Regions from separate parts of the Pseudoalteromonas sp. 2CM41L genome, predicted to be linked through region 2. Evidence: predicted binding sites of a transcription regulator. Region 2 holds the regulator's gene; the other holds the start of a gene.
The links. The regulator MetJ, encoded in region 2, represses methionine synthesis genes. The targets are predictions, from matches to a motif close to TAGACGTCTAGACGTCTA.

Region 1: a site for MetJ is predicted at 3,472-3,489, ahead of metA (homoserine O-succinyltransferase). Genes of this name have one in related genera too.

Annotation. Positions count from the first base shown of each region.
Region 1 is NZ_JALNTN010000011.1:1,374-8,874, forward strand. It holds gene metH (methionine synthase) at 1-1,376, opposite strand, end outside; gene MTF64_RS13070 (homocysteine S-methyltransferase family protein) at 1,385-2,458, opposite strand; gene metA (homoserine O-succinyltransferase) at 2,448-3,395, opposite strand; gene MTF64_RS13080 (outer membrane beta-barrel protein) at 3,617-4,264, opposite strand; gene ettA (energy-dependent translational throttle protein EttA) at 4,596-6,269, shown strand; gene MTF64_RS13090 (PilZ domain-containing protein) at 6,389-6,745, shown strand; gene MTF64_RS13095 (histone deacetylase) at 6,808-7,501, shown strand, end outside.
Region 2 is NZ_JALNTN010000020.1:16,297-23,797, reverse strand. It holds gene MTF64_RS17900 (SPOR domain-containing protein) at 1-160, opposite strand, end outside; gene priA (primosomal protein N') at 172-2,358, opposite strand; gene rpmE (50S ribosomal protein L31) at 2,591-2,806, shown strand; gene MTF64_RS17885 (malic enzyme-like NAD(P)-binding protein) at 3,327-4,568, shown strand; gene metJ (met regulon transcriptional regulator MetJ) at 4,630-4,950, opposite strand; gene metB (cystathionine gamma-synthase) at 5,219-6,466, shown strand; gene metL (bifunctional aspartate kinase/homoserine dehydrogenase II) at 6,473-7,501, shown strand, end outside.

The DNA.
Region 1 (7,501 bases), on a different contig from region 2:
GGGGTAATTAAACCCGAAAGGCCGATTATGTCGGCTTTTTCGTCAATCGCGGTTTGCAGTATTTTTTCGGCAGGTACCATTACGCCTAAGTCGATTACTTCGTAGTTATTACATTGCAGTACTACGCCTACAATGTTTTTACCTATGTCGTGCACGTCGCCTTTTACGGTGGCCATAACTACTTTACCGTTAGTGGCACCTTCTTCTTTTTCGGCTTCTATGAATGGGTCTAAGTAGGCCACTGCGCGTTTCATTACGCGGGCCGATTTAACAACTTGCGGTAAAAACATTTTACCTGCACCAAATAAATCCCCTACCACGTTCATGCCATCCATTAATGGCCCTTCAATTACGTGAATAGGTTTATCGGCGGCAGCTCGGCACTCTTCGGTGTCTTCATCTATAAAGGTGGTAATGCCTTTTACAAGGGCGTGCTCTAGGCGTTTTTCAACAGGCCATGTGCGCCACTCTAAATCTTCTACGCGTTCGGCTTGTGCCATACCCGAAAACTTAGGGGCTATTTCTACAAGGCGCTCACCTGCACCTGGGTCGGTGTTAAGGATTACATCTTCTACGGCTTTGCGAAGTTCCTCGGGGATATCGTCGTAAACTGCAAGCTGGCCTGCGTTTACAATACCCATATCCATACCCGCTTTTATCGCATGGTATAAAAACACCGAGTGAATCGCTTCACGTACGGGGTTATTACCTCTAAACGAAAACGAGACATTAGACACCCCGCCCGACACTTTACAGTGCGGTAAGTTTTGCTTAATGCGGCGTGTGCCTTCAATAAATTCTACGGCGTAGTTGTCGTGCTCTTCTATACCGGTGGCTACGGCAAATATATTGGGATCGAATATTATATCTTCCGGCGGGAAGCCAATCTCTTCGACTAATATTTTGTAGCTGCGCTCACAGATTTCGTATTTGCGGTCCGCGGTGTCGGCTTGGCCGTCTGTATCAAACGCCATAACCACAGCGGCGGCGCCAAAACGTTTAATAATTTTAGCTTGGCGTTTAAACGGCTCTTCGCCTTCTTTAAGCGATATTGAGTTAACAATAGCCTTGCCTTGAATACATTTAAGGCCTGCTTCTATTACTTCCCATTTAGAGGAGTCGACCATAATGGGCACTTTAGAAATATCGGGCTCTGAGGCAATTAAGTTTAAAAACTTAACCATGGCCGCTTTTGAGTCCAACATGGCTTCGTCCATGTTTATATCAATAACTTGGGCGCCGTTTTCTACTTGCTCGCGGGCAACATTCAGGGCGGTCTCGTAATCTTCTTCCATGATTAAGCGTTTAAACATGGCAGAGCCAGTTACGTTGGTACGCTCGCCAACATTGGTAAATACTGCAATTTGCTGGGTCATGTTGGCTCCTAGTTTAAGTTACAGGCTTCAAGGCCTGATAAACGCATGCGAACATCAAGCTCTGGCAATGCGCGAGGTTTTACCCCTTCAAGCCCTTTGGCAAACGCACGAATATGCGCAGGCGTTGTGCCGCAGCAACCACCAACAATATTTATAAAGCCCGATTTGCCCCAGTCTATAATCTCTTTCGCCATGTCCTCTGCTTCTAGGTCGTACTCACCAAATTCGTTAGGTAAACCTGCATTTGGGTGTACTGAGGTAAATGTTTCGCATACGCGCGAAAGCTCCTCTACGTATTGGCGAAGTAAATCGGGGCCAAGGGCGCAGTTAAGGCCTATCGAAAGCGGCTTAATATGGCGAATAGAGTTATAAAATGCTTCGGTGGTTTGCCCCGAAAGCGTACGCCCAGAGGCATCGGTAATTGTGCCCGAGATCATTACGGGTAATGTACGTCCTGCTTGCTCAAACGCTTCTTCTACTGCGAATGAGGCCGCTTTTGCATTTAGCGTGTCGAAAATGGTTTCGATAAGTATTAAATCAGCGCCGCCTTCCATTAATGCAAGAGTAGACTCAACATAGGCAGTAACCAGCTTATCAAAGGTAATATTGCGATAACCAGGGTCGTTTACATCTGGCGAAATTGAGCAGGTTTTAGAGGTTGGCCCTAACACACCGGCTACATAGCGTGGTTTTTCTGGGTTTTTAGCGGTGAATTCGTCACATATTGCGCGTGCGAGTTTGGCCGACTCTAAGTTTACCTCACGGCTTATGCTTGCCATGTCGTAATCTTCCATCGAAATGGTGGTTGAGTTAAAGGTATTGGTTTCAATAATGTCTGCACCGGCGGCTAAAAAGCTGCGATGTATATCGGTTATTAACTCAGGTTTTGTAAGGCTTAATAAATCGTTATTGCCTTTTATTAGTACGTGCCAGTCTTTAAAGCGCTCGCCTCGGTAGTCTTCTTCTTCAAGCTTGTGAGTTTGGATCATGGTACCCATGGCACCATCTAAAATTAAAATACGCTCTTTTAATGCAGCGCTTAATTCGCTGTGTTTATTATTGTTTTGCACGTTATTCGGCATAGTTGTTAGTCCTCACATCTTGGCTAACTAAATTAATATCATAAGGTGTAGTTTGGTACACGTAGTAATTTAACCAGTTCGAAAACAGTAAAAAGGCATGGCTTTGCCACGTTTTTGACGGCTTTTTGCTTGCATCGTTATCTGGAAAATAGTTTTCGGGTTTTGGCGCATCAGGACTTTTTTGTAAATCGCGCTCGTACTCTGCTTTTAATGTGTCGGCATCGTATTCTGGGTGGCCGGTTATAAACACTTGGCTGCCCGACTTATTTTTCATTAAGTAAGCGCCTACTTTTTCAGAGCCTGCCAGCACGACTATATCGTCGCAGGCATTTATTTTATTTATATCTATGTGGCCATAACGTGAGTGCGGCACTAAAAAGGTGTCGTCGAAGCCACGAGTAAGTGCCCCGTGATCAAAGTAACACTGGTGAGTAAACACACCACAAAGTTTATCTTCTTTTAAATCGCGTTTTAAATTGTAACGATGATACAACGCGGCATGCGCCGCCCAGCACGAAAACAGCGTAGAGGTAACGTGCTGCTCTGCCCAATCAATAATCACTTTTAGCTCATCCCAGTACGCAACATCGTCGTATTCAAGGTGTGCGAGTGGCGCGCCGGTAACAATTAACGCATCGTAGTTATTGTCTTTCACTTCTGAAAAATAACGGTAAAAGGTATCTAGGTGCTCTTCTGAATTGCTACTGCTACGGTGTGTATCTAGGCGTAATAGCTCTACATTTACTTGTAAAGGAGAATTGGCAAGCAAACGAATAAACTGCACTTCGGTTTCTACTTTATTAGGCATTAAATTTAAAATAGCCAAACGCATAGGACGAATTTCTTGCGTTTTTGCGCGACTTTTTGGCATTACAAACACGTTTTCTTCACGTAAACGGGCAATAGCCGGTAGCTCGTCTTTCACTGTAATTGGCATATTTTTTACTCCTACTCATAAAAACCGAGAATTTATACGCTCTCATTATGAACAGTATGCTAAAAATATCAACCTCTAGATGTATAGATGTCTAAATGAAATTTATTCATGATTTTATCAGATTTACAAAAAGTTATAGATCAGGAGGAATGCATTTATATTGAAATATTTTGTTTAACTGTATTGAGGTCGCGCTACTAAAACCAGTAGCGTTATTTCAATTAAAAACGATAATTTACAGATAAATTAAGAGCGTAAATATCACCTTCGTCTGTATCAAAATATTGGTATTCAGCGCTTAATTGCCAGCGTTGAGTTAACCTATAGTCAATCCCAGTACCGTACGTTACACCGCCTTCGTCATAATTTTGCTCAGTGATTAACGTAGAATTTGTATCTGAGCCAGTTATTGATTCTGCAAGGTTTCTTATTTCACCTTCATTGTAACTTAATTTATTTCTACCATAGCCACCAAATAAAAACACATCTGCCCGAATTGAAATGGGATAATTAGCTTTCACAAATATACTTGTTTGCAAATCAAGGCTTGAGTCAATTTCGCTCTTAATAGATTCTGAGGTTAACGAACCATCTAGCGGGTTTCGCGCGTAAACAAGCCCATTTAGCGGCGTTGATTCGTCATTTAAACCAAAACCTACACGACCTTCTATCGCAAAGTATCGCGAAAACTGATAGCCAAACTGGCCGTATAGTGTTGTAAATCGTATGCTATCACTCTCGTATACATCAATTTGCGTAGACCCTATCCCTACTCCTTGGTAATAACCATTTACCTGGAGTATGTCTGCTTGGCTCGAAAATGAGTATAAACCTAAAAGTAATGCCCCTAACTTTGTAACTGTTTTCATGTTCATTCCTTTAAACCTTTGTAATATTTAATTATGCGATGTTTTACAACGACTAAGAGTGGTCTGCCTGTATAATTTGCTTATACTTTACAGTTTGTAAATATACTGTACCACTTTTGTTAAAAATGAAATGTGTTTGAACAATATAAAACAATAGATTACAGAATTTTACACAATAGAAATCCTGTCATAGTGGTGTTTTAAATGGGCAAGAAAATAAAGTACCGTTTAGATTAGCGTATTGTTCTATACGCCATTCGTTGACTGTTTCACCCGTGAGCCACTACAATACAACATTGAAATTTTTATTATTATTTGAAGGCTTTCCTCCATGGTTTTACCTGATAAGTTTATATTCTCGATGAGTCGAGTATCTAAAGTTGTGCCACCTAAGCGCACAATTTTAAAAGATATTTCGTTGCACTTTTTCCCTGGCGCTAAAATTGGTGTGCTAGGTTTAAATGGTGCTGGTAAATCTACATTACTTCGCATTATGGCCGGTGTTGATCAAGACTTTGAAGGTGAAGCTCGCCCTCAACCTGGTACTAAAATTGGTTACTTACCGCAAGAGCCAGTGCTGGACGAAAGCAAAACAGTACGCGAAATAGTTGAAGAAGCTGTTGGCGAAGTAAAACATGCCCTTAACCGCCTTGACGAAGTGTACAACGAGTACGCAATGGAAGACGCTGACTTTGACGCCCTAGCAAAAGAGCAAGGCGAGCTTGAAGCGATTATTCAAGCGCACGATGGTCACAACATTGATAACGTTTTAGAACGCGCTGCTGATGCACTTCGTTTACCTGAGTGGGATGCTAAAATTGAGCACCTTTCAGGTGGTGAGCGCCGCCGTGTTGCTATTTGTCGTTTATTACTCGAAAAACCAGATATGCTTATTCTCGATGAGCCTACTAACCACTTAGATGCTGAGTCGGTTGCTTGGCTTGAGCGCTTCTTACATGATTACGAAGGCACTGTTGTGGCGGTAACGCATGACCGTTACTTCCTTGATAATGTAGCTGGCTGGATACTAGAGCTTGACCGTGGTGAAGGTATTCCGTGGGAAGGTAACTACTCTTCTTGGCTTGAGCAAAAAGATGCGCGCTTACAACAAGAGCAAAAATCTGAAAAAGCACGTCAAAAATCAATTGCTCAAGAGCTTGAGTGGGTACGTTCAAACCCTAAAGGTCGCCAAGCTAAGTCTAAAGCGCGTATGGCGCAGTTTAGTGAGCTACAACAGTCTGATTACCAAAAGCGTAACGAAACTAACGAGCTATTTATTCCACCTGGTCCGCGTTTAGGCGACCAAGTGCTTGAAGTTAATAACTTACGTAAGAGTTTTGGCGACCGCGTATTAATCGACGATTTAAGCTTTAGTATGCCAAAAGGCGCGATAGTGGGCATTATCGGTGCCAATGGCGCGGGTAAATCAACCCTATTTAAAATGCTAAGCGGCGAAGAGCAACCTGACAGCGGTGATATTAGCATTGGTGAAACAGTAGAATTAGCAACGGTTGATCAGTTCCGTGGCAACATGGACGAAAGCAAAACTGTATTTGAAGAAATATCTGACGGACAAGACGTACTAAAAATTGGTAACTTTGAGTTCCCAAGCCGTGCATACGTTAGCCGCTTTAACTTTAAAGGTAACGATCAGCAAAAGTTTGTAAAAGATTTATCAGGTGGTGAGCGTAACCGTTTACACCTTGCTAAACTTTTAAAAGCGGGTGGTAACGTAGTACTACTGGATGAGCCAACCAATGACCTTGATGTTGAAACACTACGCGCCCTTGAGAATGCTATTTTAGAGTTCCCAGGGTGTGTAATGTGTATATCGCATGACCGTTGGTTCCTCGACCGTATTGCAACACACATTTTAGATTACCGCGACGAAGGCCAAATTAACTTTTTCGATGGTAACTACACTGAATACGAAGAGTGGCTTAAAAAGACCTTAGGCGCAGAAGCTGCACAACCTAAGCGTATTAAGTACAAAAAAATTGGTTAATTGTTAACTGATATAATAAACCCTGCATTTATGCGGGGTTTTTTTATGCCATTTTTTATCGCTATGGGCTATTTCCCGCTATGCTTGATTTAAATATTACAATAAAGGCAACTCGTTTTATGGAAAATCGACGTCAGTTCTCGCGTATTCTTTTTTCAACCGCGGCCCAATTAGAATTTGCAGGAGAGAGCTACCCATGCAAATTACTCGATGTATCTTTACATGGCGCACTCATTACTAAATGCGCGGCGTTTAGTGGCACAAAAAATAGCGAAGCCACCTTGCGCTTTACCTTGCCACAAAGCGATATAGAAATAAAAATGGAGGTGTTTATTTGCCACATAGAAGATCAACACATCGGCCTAAAATGCCACCATATAGATATAAACAGCATTACCTATTTAAAACGGTTAGTTGAACTTAATTTAGCCGATGAACAATTACTTCATCGCGAGCTTGCCTCATTGATTAAATAGCGGCAATAGACTCCATTAGTTAAGTTTATTACCATAGCGCAAACTTTATTATTGATATGGTTATGCGCCTAAACCCTCACTTACCTTTGGTCTATCACAGTAATTATTCGTTTAGCTTTGACCCTAAGCACCGATTTGTAATGAGTAAATTTGCTCATTTATATGAGCAGGTTAAAGGTTTAGGCATTGCAGGTAATAATTTAGTAGAGCCTATTTTGGGCTCCCCCGAGCCACTTGAACTGGTACACTGCGAAAACTACATTCACGATTTATGGCATAACCGCCTAGACGAAAAAGCCATGCGCCGCATTGGCTTACCTTGGTCGCAACCGCTAATGGACCGTACATTCACCGCCCCACAAGGCACGTTACAAACTGCACGCTTAGCATTAAAGCATGGCTTAGCCTGTCATTTAGCAGGTGGTACGCACCATGCACACACTGATTTTGGCTCAGGTTTTTGTATGGTGAACGACTTAGCCTTTACCGCGCAAACATTAATACAAAGCGGTGAAGTGACCAACGTGCTCATTTTTGATTTAGACGTACACCAAGGCGATGGCACAGCTGCAATGCTTGCACATCAGCCGTATGCGTATACCTGCTCTATACACTGCGAAAAAAACTTCCCGTTTAGAAAATCCCCCAGCGATTTAGACATAGGCCTTGCTAACAATATGCAAGACGCAGAATACTTAGCCATTGTGGATGATACGCTGCAGTTTTTACTAAAAGAACTCAACCCCGATTTAGTCC
Region 2 (7,501 bases):
GGTCGGCGTTATTTTTAATAAACCATAAGCCGTAAGCAAAGCCGCCTACAAACAAAACAGTAATAACAACTAAAAGTATAGGAAATGGTTTTTTAGCAGGGGCTTGCTTGGTGTTTTTTCTACCCGCTGGTTTTTTATTAATATAATCGTGCTGTGCCATTTGGCTTTAACCTAAATCATGTCTATAGGGTCAACATCAAGACTCCAGCGCACTTTTTGTGCAAGTTTGCTGGTGCTTAAATAATCGACCATTTGCGCAAGATACTGATGCAATACTTTGCGGTCTTGCGCTTGAATATGCAATTGAAACCGGTACATACCCGCCACTCTTTCTAGTGGAGCAGGAATTGGACCGAGCAATTGTATACCAGATACACCGTTAACAGGAACCAAATCCGTCAAAAAATCGACAACGAGCTTAATACTGTGCCCTTGTGCTCTAACTATAGCCATATTGGTAATGGGTGGAAGGTCGGCATCATCACGCTCACTTAAAGCAAAACGGGCAAAATCTTGGTAGCCATTATTTACTAAGTCCTGCAATAAAGGGTGTTCAGGAAAGTGGGTTTGCAGTAATACTTGGCCTGGCTCACCAGAGCGACCCGCGCGCCCAGCAACTTGAGTTACCAGCTGGGCTAAATGCTCTGTGGCTCTAAAATCGCACGAGTACAAGCCGCTATCTACATCTAATATAAGCACTAAGCTAACATCGGCAAAATGATGACCTTTAGCCAACATTTGTGTGCCCACTAAAATACGCGCCCCGCCTTGGTTTATCTCCTCTAAGGCTTTTTCTAAGCTCCCTTTACGGCGGGTTGAATCGCGGTCGATGCGGGTTACGGGTGTATCGGGGAATTCACTCGATAAAAATTCTTCAATTTGTTCGGTGCCTTTACCGTTAGGAAAAATTTGTGTGCTACCGCAATCAGGACACTGGTGAGGTACTGGGTGTTGCTCTCCACAGTGGTGGCAAATCATTTGGCCAATGGCTTTATGAAAGGTTGCGCTGGTGCTGCAGCGATTACACTCACTCAGCCACCCGCATTCGTGACAAATTAGCGTAGGAGAAAAGCCACGACGATTTAAAAACACCATAACTTGCTTACCACGGTTTAAATGTTGGCGCATAGTGGCAAGACTTGCGTGTGCAATACCCGCTTGGTCGGGCTGGCCTTTCATATCGAGCAACATAAACTGATTATCGGTCGCAGTTTGTGCGCGCTCTGTAAGGCTTAAAAGTTGGTATTTGTTGTTTATAGCTTTGTGCAGTGTTTCGAGCGCAGGGGTGGCACTGCCTAAAATAAGCGGTATTTTGTGCTGAAATGCCCGATAAGCGGCTAAATCGCGTGCGTGGTAGCGTAAAGTATCCTGCTGTTTAAATGAAGAGTCATGCTCTTCATCAACCACTATCATTCCTAACTTTAAAAAAGGTAGAAAAATACTCGAACGGGTACCTATTACAATTGCGCAGCTGCCTTTTTCGCAAAAACGCCATGTTTGCAAGCGTTCGTTATCGGTTAGGGCAGAGTGCCATAGCATAATTGGCGTATCGGGAAAGCGACGACGAAATCGGTTAACAGTTTGTGGTGTTAAGCCTATTTCAGGCACCAGCACTAAGGCTTGCTCGCCACGTTTAAGGACTTCTTCTAGGCATTGTAAATACACTTCGGTTTTACCACTGCCTGTCACACCTTCTAATAAAAAGCTCTTAAAGCCAACACTTTGATTTATTGTAGTGCACGCTACGGCTTGCTCTTTATTTAGTACTGGCTTGGTGCCGACTGTGGGCGCAACGCTTTGCCATTGATTATCATGCTCAATGCTTTGGGTTATAAGCTCTTTACCTATTAAGGCATCTATTGTTTTTTTACTAAAGCCGAGCGCTTTTAGCTCGGTTATCGACGACTTACCCGATTGCGCGAGTTGCTTTAATAAATTTAGCTGAGTTTTCGCTTTTAATGATGGAACCTTTGCGCCTTTTTCGGTAAGGCTAATCATGTTAATGCTGGTTTTATCTGGGTTTTCACCTTGGCGAAGCGCACCTGGCAGCGCAATGTGTATGGTTTCGCCGAGCGGATAGCAATAATAGCGTGCAGTAAAGCTAAGCAGTTCTAAATGCTGTGATGATAAAATAGGAGTTTGGTCAATAACCTCAGTAACCGCTTTAATTTTGTTATCTGGTACGTCGGTATGCGTTTTAAGAGCGAGAACAACCGCTACTTTCTTTTGATTGCCAAAAGGCACTAAAACACGCATCCCTGGCATAATAGGCGCCGAGGGCGAGATGAGTTGTTCATCTATTTTATAATCAAAGGTGCGTGGTAACGGAACTTTAATAGCAACTTCAACAAAACGCATAACAACTCATGTGATAAAGGGTAATAGCTTAATGTACTAAAAATAAGGCTAAAAACCTACATACAAATGGATGCGGTAGCGCTGGTTGGTTACTTTTTTGGCAAAAAGCGTAATTAAAGCTTGTGCGGGACAAGCTAGTTGGATAAAATCCGCGGCCTATAAATTTGTTTTAACGACGTATGGTGCCAGACTTCGGGTTTGGAGAGCGATGCGGCCTTAACTAGAGGTTCCTATGAAAGAAGGTATTCACCCTAAGTACGAAGCAATTTCTGCAACATGTTCATGCGGAAACAAATTCGAAACTCGTTCTACTCTTTGTAAAGACATTCACCTAGACGTATGTTCTGCGTGTCACCCGTTTTACACTGGTAAGCAAAAGATTTTAGACACTGGCGGCCGTGTTGATCGCTTCAACAAGCGCTTCGGTGCACTTAGCAGCAAGAAGTAATTATTGCTGTTTAGTAAAAAAAGCACCTTAGGGTGCTTTTTTTGTGCCTAAAATTCATCATTTTTACGAAAAAATTACCGATTGTTGCCGTACTACGTGTGCATAACTATTTCCTGTTCTTATTCTGAATATGCATAAACCTTTGCAGACAAACTCACAATTCTTCTCTATATTTTTTATACGTTAATTTTTAACCAAGCTGCTAAAAGTGCTTATCGTGGCGATATTTGTTTTTAACGGTGATAAACGCGCCATATTGGTGCATTTTACTATTTTAATATTCTGCTATTTTACAAAAATATTGGCAGGGCAAAATGAACCTCAAAAAGCACTTTTTGAATGAATTTTTATTTGTTTAATATTGATAACTTTTAGCGAAGTTGCTGATAAATCACTTAAAATTAACGGATATAGCATATAACAGGATAGACCTGATATTGCTTGGAATTTAAAAATAATAAGAGTATCTTAGCCCCATACTCCCTCTCACTTAACTTAAATTGCAGGATACCATCGCGTTATGTCAGATTTTCGTGAACAAGCATTACACTACCACTCTCACCCCGTTCCAGGCAAAATCAGCATTGAGCTAACAAAACCAGCCGAAACGGTGCAAGACTTAGCATTAGCATACAGCCCTGGTGTTGCAGAGCCTGTGCGCGAAATTGCAGCAGACCCAGCCAATGCATATAAATATACCGGTAAAGGTAATATGGTTGCGGTGATCAGTAATGGTACGGCAATTTTAGGTTTGGGTAATTTGGGGCCATTAGCCTCTAAACCTGTTATGGAAGGTAAGGCGCTTTTATTTAAACGTTTTGCTGGCTTAGATTCTATTGATATTGAAGTTAAGCATCGCACCACCGAAGACTTTATAAATACAGTGGCTAATATTGCCGACACGTTTGGTGGTATTAACTTAGAAGATATTAAAGCGCCAGAGTGTTTTGAAATTGAAAAAGCACTTATTGAGCGTTGCAGTATTCCGGTTTTTCATGATGACCAACACGGTACCGCTATTGTAACTGCGGCAGGTATGCTTAACGCCTTAGAAGTGCAGGGCAAATCAATAGAAGATGCCATTATTGTATGTTTAGGTGCAGGCGCAGCAGCGGTTGCTTGTATGGAGCTGTTAATTAAGTGTGGTGCACTGCGCGAACATATTTATATGCTAGACCGCAAAGGGGTTATTCATACTCGCCGCGATGACTTAAACGAATACAAACAGCTTTTTGCTAACAATACAGATAAGCGTACTCTACAAGATGTAATTGCTGATGCTGATGTGTTTGTAGGTGTATCGGGTCCTAACTTACTTGCACCTGAAGATCTAAAACTAATGGCCGATAAGCCAGTGGTGTTTGCATGTTCAAACCCAGATCCTGAAATTGCACCTGAGCTTGCGCACAGTGCACGTAAAGACTTAATTATGGCAACGGGGCGTTCTGATTTCCCTAACCAAGTTAATAATGTTTTATGTTTCCCGTTTATTTTCCGTGGTGCACTTGATGTACGTGCAAGCGCAATTAACGATGAAATGAAAATAGCCGCTGTTGAAGCTATTCGTAGTATTGCTAAAGAGCCAGTGCCTGAGCAAGTATTAAAAGCAGCGGGTGTAGAAAAGCTCGAATTTGGTGCAGATTACATTATTCCTAAACCGATGGACCCGCGTTTATTACCACGTATAGCCAAGGCGGTTGCTATTGCTGCTGTTGAATCGGGCGTAGCACAAATTGACTTACCGGAAAATTATATGGCGTAATATATAGCGCTTAAACAAAAAAACCTCAGCATGCTGAGGTTTTTTTGTTTAAAAAGACGTTTTATTCTTCGTCTAAAATAGGCACTTCTAAACCCATTTCTTGCATTATTTTTTTAACTTCTTCAGGTACTTTTTCTGCGTTATCTTTACGTAGGTCATCATCATTAGGTAATGGCTGGCCTGTAAAGGCATGCAAAAACGCTTCGCATAGTAACTCGCTGTTTGTTGCATGACGCAGGTTGTTTATTTGACGACGTGTACGCTCATCAGTTAATACTTTTAATACATTTAGCGGGATCGAAACGGTGATCTTTTTAACTTGCTCTGATTTTTTCCCGTGTTCTGCGTATGGGTGAATATACTCACCATTCCATTTAGCCATAAGATGTATCGTTGCCTCAGATTATTAATTTCTCACACGGCGTAAAAAGCGTGTAAATATGCGTGAAATTCTATCGTTTTAAAAAAGATAGTCAAATAATAGATAGCAATCTATCTTAATAAGCTGGCTGTAATAGTAAATACAGCCTCATTGAAGCTTTACACATCTGTTATTTTTAGCCATCTAGAGCTTTAAAAGCTTTGACTTATTATAATGGATAACTTACTCTTTTAGACGTCTAAACATCCAAATTAATCAGGTGACGAATATGAGCGAAAAAAACAAAGCAACCATTGCTGTACGAAATGGGGTTGATGCCGATAAACATCATGGCGCCGTTGTACCGCCAATTTATTTATCGACGACTTATTCGTTTGCCGATTTTGATACTAAGCGCGCATACGACTATGGACGCAGTGGTAATCCTAATCGCGATATTTTAGCTGACACTCTAGCAGAGCTTGAAGGTGGCGCACGCGGAATTATTACTGCTACGGGCATGGCAGCAGTGCACTTAGCCACACAGTTATTAAATAACGATGATACATTGGTTATTCCTCACGATTGTTATGGCGGCAGCTACCGTTTATTTACGTCGTTAGAAAAGCGCGGCTTGCTTAAACTTAAAGTACTTGATTTAACTAAACCAGAAAGCCTAGAACAAATTTTAACCATTAAACCTAAATTAATTTGGATAGAAACACCAAGTAACCCTGTGCTGCGCCTAACGGATATTAAAGCCGTGACGGATATAGCAAAACAGTGCGGTGCATTAGTGGCCGCCGATAACACCTTTTTATCACCGGCATTACAAAACCCAATTAAGTTTGGCGTAGATATTGTTGTGCACTCAACCACTAAATATATAAACGGCCATTCTGATGTTGTAGGCGGTGCAGTTGTTGCTGCAACACAAGAGCTTGGTGATGAGCTTGCTTGGTGGGCCAATAACATTGGTATTACCGGCGCACCATTTGATAGCTATTTAACGTTACGTGGTTTACGTACTTTAAATGTGCGTTTAAAACAGCACCAAGAAAATGCCCTGGCAATTGCTAAATACCTAGAAAGCTCTGAGTATGTTAGCCAAGTTTACTACCCAGGCCTTGAATCGCATCCTCAACATGCGCTTGCTAAAGCCCAACAGCTCGGGTTTGGTGGTATGGTTAGTTTTGATATTAAAGGCGATGTGAATGATGCTGCGGCGTTTTTAACAAGCCTTAAAGAATTTAGCTTAGCAGAATCGTTAGGTGGAGTTGAGAGTTTAATTTGTCATCCTGCGACCATGACTCACGCAGGTATGGACGCTCAAGCACGTTTAGAGGCGGGTGTGGGCGATACGCTAATTCGTATTTCGGTCGGTATTGAAGATGTAGAAGACCTACTGGCTGATTTTGAACGTGTATTTAACTTAGTTAAACCTGGGCAAAATAAAAATGTAGGGCGCGTTGGTAAAGCTGCAGGCAATGCCAATGGTGATGTAAAGCAGCAGGCTGCTCATCCAGCGTTGTGGTGATTGAGTATGGTAAACAGTGTACATAAATTTGGCGGCTCGAGCTTAAGCTCGGGCGAGCGTTATCAAAGTGTGGCAAAAATAATTATTGGCCACACACAGCCTGGCGATTGCGTGGTTGTATCTGCTGCGGGTAAAACCACCGATACATTGGTTTCGCTGTGGCAAAGTTATCAACAACAAGATAAGCAAGCCGTTGCTGATATTTTGCTGCAATTGAGTAATCACCAAACAGCATTAATTGAAGAGTTATTAAAAGCCGGTGCTAAACACACGGCTTTAGCTGTGTTAGCGCAAGAGCTAAGTGATGTAGCGGAGCAAGCCAGCAAGCAGCAGTTGCAAGAGGCAGCCTTACTGGCGCATGGTGAGCTGTGGTCTGCGCGATTATTAGCAGCCTATTTAGCGCAATTAAACATTCAAGCGTGTGCTCATGATGCTAGAGCGCTGTTTAGTGTAACAAGCGGGGAGCTTTTGCATGCGCAAAATAAACAGCAATGCAGCCAAGTCATTGATGCAAATAAGATTAACGTAGTAACAGGGTTTATCGCAGCAAGTGCTGATGGTAAAACAGTTACGCTTGGGCGCAATGGCAGTGATTACAGCGCCACCTTATTGGCTAATTATTGCGACGCACAAAATGTATGTATTTGGACTGATACGCCAGGGGTATTTAGTGCCGACCCACGTAAAGTTGAAAAGGCGATTAAGTACAACAAGGTGTGCCGTGAACAAGCTAACTTATTAGCTCGATTGGGTAACCCTGTGTTACATGCTAAAACGCTTTCGCCTTTAAAAAACAGTAATATTAAACTGGCTGTACGTAGTAGTTTTGATGTGCAAACTGCCCCTACCGATATTGTAAAACAAGGCAAAGCTAAGCAAAAACGGTTTATTACTACATTACAAAACGTTGATTTACTGCTCGTTGAAGGCCTTAACGCGGGTGAAGTGGCGCATGTTAGCCAGCTTATTCAGCACAGCCTTCATCATTTTATACACAACGGCGATACATACTTAGTTGTGCCCGCAGGTGCAACG